DNA from 3 places in the Pseudoalteromonas sp. AOP31-A2-14 genome. Region 3 is predicted to be linked to each of the others. Evidence: predicted binding sites of a transcription regulator. Region 3 holds the regulator's gene; each other region holds the start of a gene.

Region 1 (2,278 bases), 290 kb from region 3:
CTTTGTCGCGTTTATAATAAGTGTATTGTAGGGTAGCAACGGCATCGCCTTTATCATCCCATACAGGTTGTGTACCCGTGGCGACAGTGTATGAAAAGCGTTCGTCATTAATACGTGCTTTGTGTTCGGTAACAACTTTACTATCTACATCTATACGGCGTTGGTTATCTGCACTGGCAAGAGTGCAAAAAGTTAAGCTTACGGTAACTAATGATAAGCTAATAATTTTACTTAGCGTCATAGGTGATCCTTAAAAAGAGTTTCAGCTATTAAAATAAATTTTTAGGTAAATAACAAACTAATGAGACTAGTTACAAATCTATGAGATGAAGTCGATAAATAGTCTGTATGCTAGCAAAATTATTGCTTACTAATTATGCAATGCCGACTATGGATAGTTTTTAGCTCGTTGAAAGTGTGCGTAAATTTTGTGGCCTCAATGATTTATCTGCACTTTTAATTAAATATAGTGCTATGACACTTTAACGACACCGTTTATGAACGAAGAGTTTTGTTATCGAGTAATTCCACGAGAAGGGGGATTACTCGATAATAAATAACCTTATTAATACGTAATTCGTTTTAGGGCTTTAAAATTTACCTGCGTTAGCGGTGAAACGTTTGTTTGGAGCTTAACAATGTTGCATTGTTAGTGCCTCATAAAGTTTTAGAAAAGTTTAGGTTATGGTTATCTGATCATGTGTTCGAAATTAATGCTCAACCACTCTCTATTACGATGAGTGTTGGCTTATATGCATTTTCATTGTGTGAGTTTCGATACCATGTACCTTGCTGATAAAGCGCTGTATCAGGCGTAGCACCATAACCGCGGTGGTATGGTCAGTGGTGATTCAGTCTTTTGCACCAGTACAGATAAGATGCAAAAAAAACGCACCAAAACAGTGCGTTTTTTTAGTTTTTAATCTGCCTTATTAGTTTAAGTTCATGTAATTAAATAAAAATAAATATTGGCACAAAGGTTGGATTATCTAGCACCAAGCAGGATAACAATAAGCGTCCGAAGGGGGCCACTATGAAAATGATTAGTGCAATAATAAAGCCATTCAAACTTGATGATGTGCGAGAAGCACTGGCTGATTTAGGCATAGAGGGGATGACTGTTGTCGATGTGAAAGGCTTTGGCCGTCAGCGTGGGCATACCGAGTTATATCGTGGGGCTGAATACCAAGTCGATTTTATTCCAAAAATTAAACTTGAAATTGCAACGCGCACAGAAAATTGTCAGCGCGTGGTTGAAACCATCACCAAAATAGCGTCAACAGGAAAAATAGGTGACGGAAAAATATTCGTTTATGACTTAGATCAAATCATCCGTATTCGTACCGGTGAATTAGACGAAGAAGCAATTTAAGGGGGAATTTATGGAAAACACAATAATAGAACTAAAGTTTTCGCTCGATACATTTTACTTTTTAATGTCGGGTGTATTGGTAATGTGGATGGCAGCAGGTTTTTCGATGCTAGAAGCAGGCTTAGTTAGAGCTAAAAATACCACTGAAATACTAACTAAAAACGTGGCGTTATTTTCAATTGCTTGCACCATGTTCTTATTAGTAGGTTACAACATTATGTATGTAGATAACACTGAAGGCGGCTTTATTCCTTCGTTTGGTGCACTAATAGGCACTCAATCTGAAGGTGCTGATCATTCTCTTGAATCTGATTTCTTCTTTCAAGTAGTATTTGTGGCAACAGCGATGTCGATTGTATCTGGAGCTGTCGCTGAGCGAATGAAGTTATGGGCATTTTTAGCCTTTACTGTAGTAATGACGGGCTTTATTTACCCTATTGAAGGATATTGGACATGGGGCGGCGGCTTCCTATCTGAAATGGGTTTTGTTGATTTTGCAGGCTCGTCTATTGTACATGGAGCTGGTGCTGCAGCGGCGCTTGCGGGGGTATTATTCCTAGGTGCTCGTAAAGGTAAATACGGCAAAAATGGTGAAATCTATCCAATACCGGGCTCAAATTTACCACTTGCTACTTTAGGTACGCTTATTCTATGGATGGGCTGGTTCGGCTTCAACGGTGGCTCGCAGTTATTAATCTCTGATGCTGAGAATGCGACAGCGGTGGGTAAAATATTTTTAAACACTAATGCTGCTGCTGCGTGTGGTGCAATAGCATCACTGTTCTTATGTAAAATTTTATGGGGGAAAGCTGATTTAACAATGGTATTAAATGGTGCGCTTGCTGGCTTAGTTGTTATTACTGCAGAACCGGCATCACCAACGCCATTGATGGCTTGTTTGTGTGG
Region 2 (2,278 bases), 870 kb from region 3:
TGATACACAGCCAGTGCGTGAATTAGCGAGCTGTCTGACGGATAAATTATATGGTGACAAAGGGTATTTAAGTAAAGCTTTAGAAGCCGATTTACTCGATAAAGGGGTAAAGCTCATTACGACGGCTCGCAAAAACATGAAGGCAAAAGCGATGTCACTATGGGATAGAGCGATGCTTTCAAAGCGCTTTATAATTGAAACAATTAATGACCAACTCAAGAATATATCCTTCATTGAACATTCGAGGCATCGGAGTATGAACGGCTTTATGTTAAATTTAGTCGCTGGATTGGTGGCTTATTGCTTGAAAGAAAATAAACCACACCTTAATTTAACTGATGTAGAGCGCAATGCATTAGTTATCGCTTAAGCAGATCTCAGGTTAATTAGCTCTTTTTAATCATTTCAAGAGCCTCATCTTCAGCGACATCTTTACCGTGAGTTTGAATATAGTTAACAAATTCATCGCGGCTGATACGCTTATCTTTATTGTTATCTATATAACCAAAGTGCTTTGAGATATCGTCATCATTGGCTTCTTTTACAGAAATATAACCGTTATTATCGTTATCTAACGATTTAAAACTATTTTCAATCGGTTCAAATTTAGCTATTCCAGCTTTAAAGGCGGAATCTGTTACATCACTCCCATCAGCCACTTTACCTGTATTTAATTGCATGTAGGCATTAAACTCGGTTTGGCTTATTTGCTCATCCATATTGGTATCAATATTTGAAAAGTGTTGCCAAATGCTATCGTCATCAGCTTCTACTTTTGAAATATAGCCATCACTATCATTATCTAGACTGCCAAAATCACTGTCGATATTATCGATAGACGGATTTGCAGAACATGCTGATAGGCTTAAAGCAGCTAAAATTGTTGATGCTAAAGTTAACTTGTTCATAAGACGTTTCCTTGTAGTATATTAGTTTCAACGTTTAATATACAAATAAAATGCCAAAAACATAAGCTTTTGAATTTAAAGTTCATTTAAACTTAAAACACCTCAGGATGCCTCTTTTATTGCACGCCTTGCAGGGCTGTTCGTAAATTTTTCAAGCGATCTATCCGATTTCAGCTAAATGGCTCTATTGTGTACCACTGAACAAACTCAGTTATCTTTTCGTCATTACACTCAAGTAAACTCAAGCCACAAGTTTGACCTTTCACCGCCGCGCTGCACTCAGAGCTTGGGTTCATGACGCAGTAATTATCAAAAGTGCTAATATTTTAGTTTTCATGAAAGTCCAAGGTAAGTACATTATTTACCGAATGGCTCGAGCTATATATCTCAGAGAAGGCAAAGTACTAGATTTTTTATTTATAAACTTGTTGCATATCAAATGATCAACACCTAACAATTGCTCATCACTTGTTCGACATGAATGCATCACTATTTTATAAATATCGTCCTGTACCCAGCGTTATTTAATGGTAGAATTTGCCCAACACAGACAGAAAAACATAACCACTTAAGGCCACTGTATGAAAGTTATTTCATTTAACATAAATGGGCTGCGCGCTCGCCTTCACCAATTACAAGCTATTATTGATAAGCACAAGCCAGATGTTATCGGTTTACAAGAGATAAAAGTACATGATGAGGCTTTCCCTCTAGAAGATGTGCAAAAAATGGGTTATCACGTTTATTTTCATGGCCAAAAAGCGCATTACGGCGTAGCAATACTCTGTAAAAGTGAGCCTAAGTCGGTTTTTAAGGGCTTTGTCAGCGATACCGAAGAATCACAAAAACGGATGATCAGCGTTACTATCCCACAACAAAGCGGTCGTGATTTAACCATTATGAATGGTTACTTTCCGCAAGGGGATAATATTGCTCATGAAACTAAATTTCCTTACAAACGTCAATTTTATCAAGACTTAATGACGCATTTAAACACTAATTATGAACCTTGTGATGACGTTATTGTTATGGGCGACATAAATATATCCCCCTCAGATTTAGATATTGGTATCGGTGAACCAAATCGCAAGCGCTGGTTAAAAACCGGTAAGTGTTCATTTCAGCCTGAAGAGCGTCAATGGCTAGCAAACTTACTCGATTGGGGCTTTAAAGACACATTTCGTGAGCTTCATCCTAAAACAACTGAGCAATATTCATGGTTTGACTACCGCTCAAAAGGTTTTGTTGATAACCGAGGCTTACGTATCGATGTCGTATTAGCAACCGAAGAACTTGCTAAGCGCTGTATTGATGCAGGCATTGATTATGAATTACGTGGCATTGAGAAGCCCTCTGATCATGCACCCATT
Region 3 (2,278 bases):
CTCGTAAAGAACTAAAAAAGACTGAACGCGAAGAGGTACTAAATGAATTACTTGACGAACTAAGTATTCAACACATTCGTGATAGCCAAGGCATGGCATTGTCTGGTGGTGAACGCCGCCGGGTAGAAATAGCTCGCGCATTAGCAGCCAATCCTAAATTTATTCTTTTAGATGAGCCTTTTGCTGGTGTTGACCCTATTTCAGTGTTAGATATAAAGAAGATTATTGAACACCTTAAAAACCGAGGTATAGGCGTACTTATTACTGATCACAATGTACGAGAAACCCTTGATGTTTGTGAAAAAGCCTACATTGTTTCTCATGGGGAGCTAATTGCATCTGGCACTCCTGAAAACGTATTAAATAATAAAACAGTGCGCGATGTTTACCTAGGTGAACAGTTTAGACTCTAAATCGACTAGCATCTGCTAGTATTAATTATGACAACATTTTAAAAAGGATTGTTAGAGATACATGAGGCAATCATTACAGCTGCGCATGGGCCAGCAACTTACAATGACACCACAGCTGCAACAAGCGATACGCCTGCTGCAACTTAGTACATTGGATCTCCAGCAAGAAATACAAGAAGCGCTAGATAGCAACCCATTACTTGAGGTTGAAGAACAAAATTTTAGTGACGAAAATGCTGGTAAAAATGAACAAAAGCAAGATACAGATGATGTCACGGTTAGCGCTTCGCCAGACGAAACCTCAAGCGAATACGAACAAGAAAGCTCAGAAGCATTAACTAAAGAAACCGTGAGTGACGAAATGGCAATGGACGTTACGTGGGATGAGTACATGAGTGCAGCCCCTAATTCGTCATCAGGGCCAATGCCTGAAGATGAATCTATTTATCAAGGTGCATCAACAGAAACACTGCACGAATATTTAATGTGGCAACTACAGTTAACGCCATTTAGTCCCACTGATGAGGCGATCGCTTTAGCTATTGTTGAAGGCATCGATGAATCAGGTATTTTAACCGTTAGTTGTGAAGACTTATTAGAAAGCTTGAATCAAGGCGGCGAAGAAGAAATAGAACTTGATGAAATACAAGCTGTGTTAAAGAGAATTCAACTTTTTGACCCAATCGGCATCGGCGCACGCAGCTTACCTGAATGCCTATGTATTCAACTAAATCAATTTGATCCCGCAACCCCTTGGATTAGCGAGACAAAAAAGGTTCTAACTGATCATATCGATTTATTAGCCAGTCGTGATTACCGTACTTTAATGAAAAAGACTAAGCTTAAAGAAGACGAGCTTAAAGAGGTTATGACGCTCATTCACAGTCTCAATCCCAAGCCGGCTGATACCATTGTGCGTGAAGAATCTGAGTACGTTATTCCTGATGTGTCAGTGAAGAAAATAAAAGGCCGCTGGATAGTTGAGCTTAACCCCGACAGCATGCCAAAAATTCGTGTAAACAGCCAGTATGCGGCAATGTCTCGCTCTGTTAAATCAAGCAGTGACAGCCAGTTCATTCGCTCTCATCTGCAAGAAGCCAAATGGTTTATTAAAAGCTTAGAAAGCCGTAACGATACTTTATTAAAAGTAACTAACTGCATTGTGCAGCAACAACAAGGTTTTTTTGAACATGGACCCGAAGCTATGCGCCCAATGGTTTTAAATGATGTAGCTGAAATGGTGGAAATGCATGAGTCAACAATTTCGCGAGTAACTACGCAAAAATATATGCATACTCCACGCGGTATTTTTGAGTTGAAATACTTTTTTTCAAGTCATGTAAGCACCGAAAATGGGGGGGAATGCTCATCAACAGCTATTCGTGCTCTGATCAAAAAGCTAGTCAGCGCAGAAAACTCAGCGAAACCGTTGAGTGATAGCAAAATAGCAGATATATTGGCAGAGCAAGGAATAAAAGTGGCTAGACGCACCATTGCAAAATACCGCGAGTCGCTTGCTATTCCACCATCGAACCAAAGAAAAAGTTTGATTTAAGGCGTTAACACACAGAAGGAAAATGCTTATGCAATTAAATTTAACGGGTCGCCATGTAGATATTACTGATTCATTAAGAGACTATGTAAATAGTAAATTTGCGAAGCTAGAAAGGCACTTTGATCATATAAACAATGTGCATGTCATTCTTGATGTAGTAAAACTAAAGCAAAAAGCAGAAGCCACTTTACATGTCAGTGGCGCGGAGTTGTTCGCTTCGACACAGCACCAAGACATGTACGCCGCGATTGACGGACTTATAAATAAACTAGACCGCCAAGTAATCAAACACAAAGAGAAGATTGCTCGA

The links. Region 3 encodes sigma-54, which starts transcription at its own class of promoters, with help from an activator protein. Its sites were predicted from a motif close to GTTGGCACGNNNNTNGNNT; they were not measured.
Region 1: ACT3S9_RS03515 (P-II family nitrogen regulator) is a predicted target of sigma-54. The motif match lies at 968-986, and genes of this name have one in related genera.
Region 2: ACT3S9_RS06240 (EF-hand domain-containing protein) is a predicted target of sigma-54. The motif match lies at 948-966, and genes of this name have one in related genera.

What each region holds. Positions count from the first base shown of each region.
Region 1 is NZ_JBQSXI010000001.1:749,193-751,470, forward strand. Features, by position in the region: gene ACT3S9_RS03510 (S10 family peptidase) at 1-241, opposite strand, end outside; gene ACT3S9_RS03515 (P-II family nitrogen regulator) at 1,034-1,372, shown strand; gene ACT3S9_RS03520 (ammonium transporter) at 1,383-2,278, shown strand, end outside.
Region 2 is NZ_JBQSXI010000001.1:1,332,195-1,334,472, reverse strand. Features, by position in the region: gene ACT3S9_RS06245 (IS982 family transposase) at 1-370, shown strand, start outside; gene ACT3S9_RS06240 (EF-hand domain-containing protein) at 387-908, opposite strand; gene xthA (exodeoxyribonuclease III) at 1,490-2,278, shown strand, end outside.
Region 3 is NZ_JBQSXI010000001.1:459,785-462,062, reverse strand. Features, by position in the region: gene lptB (LPS export ABC transporter ATP-binding protein) at 1-413, shown strand, start outside; gene ACT3S9_RS02120 (RNA polymerase factor sigma-54) at 475-1,968, shown strand; gene hpf (ribosome hibernation promoting factor) at 1,997-2,278, shown strand, end outside.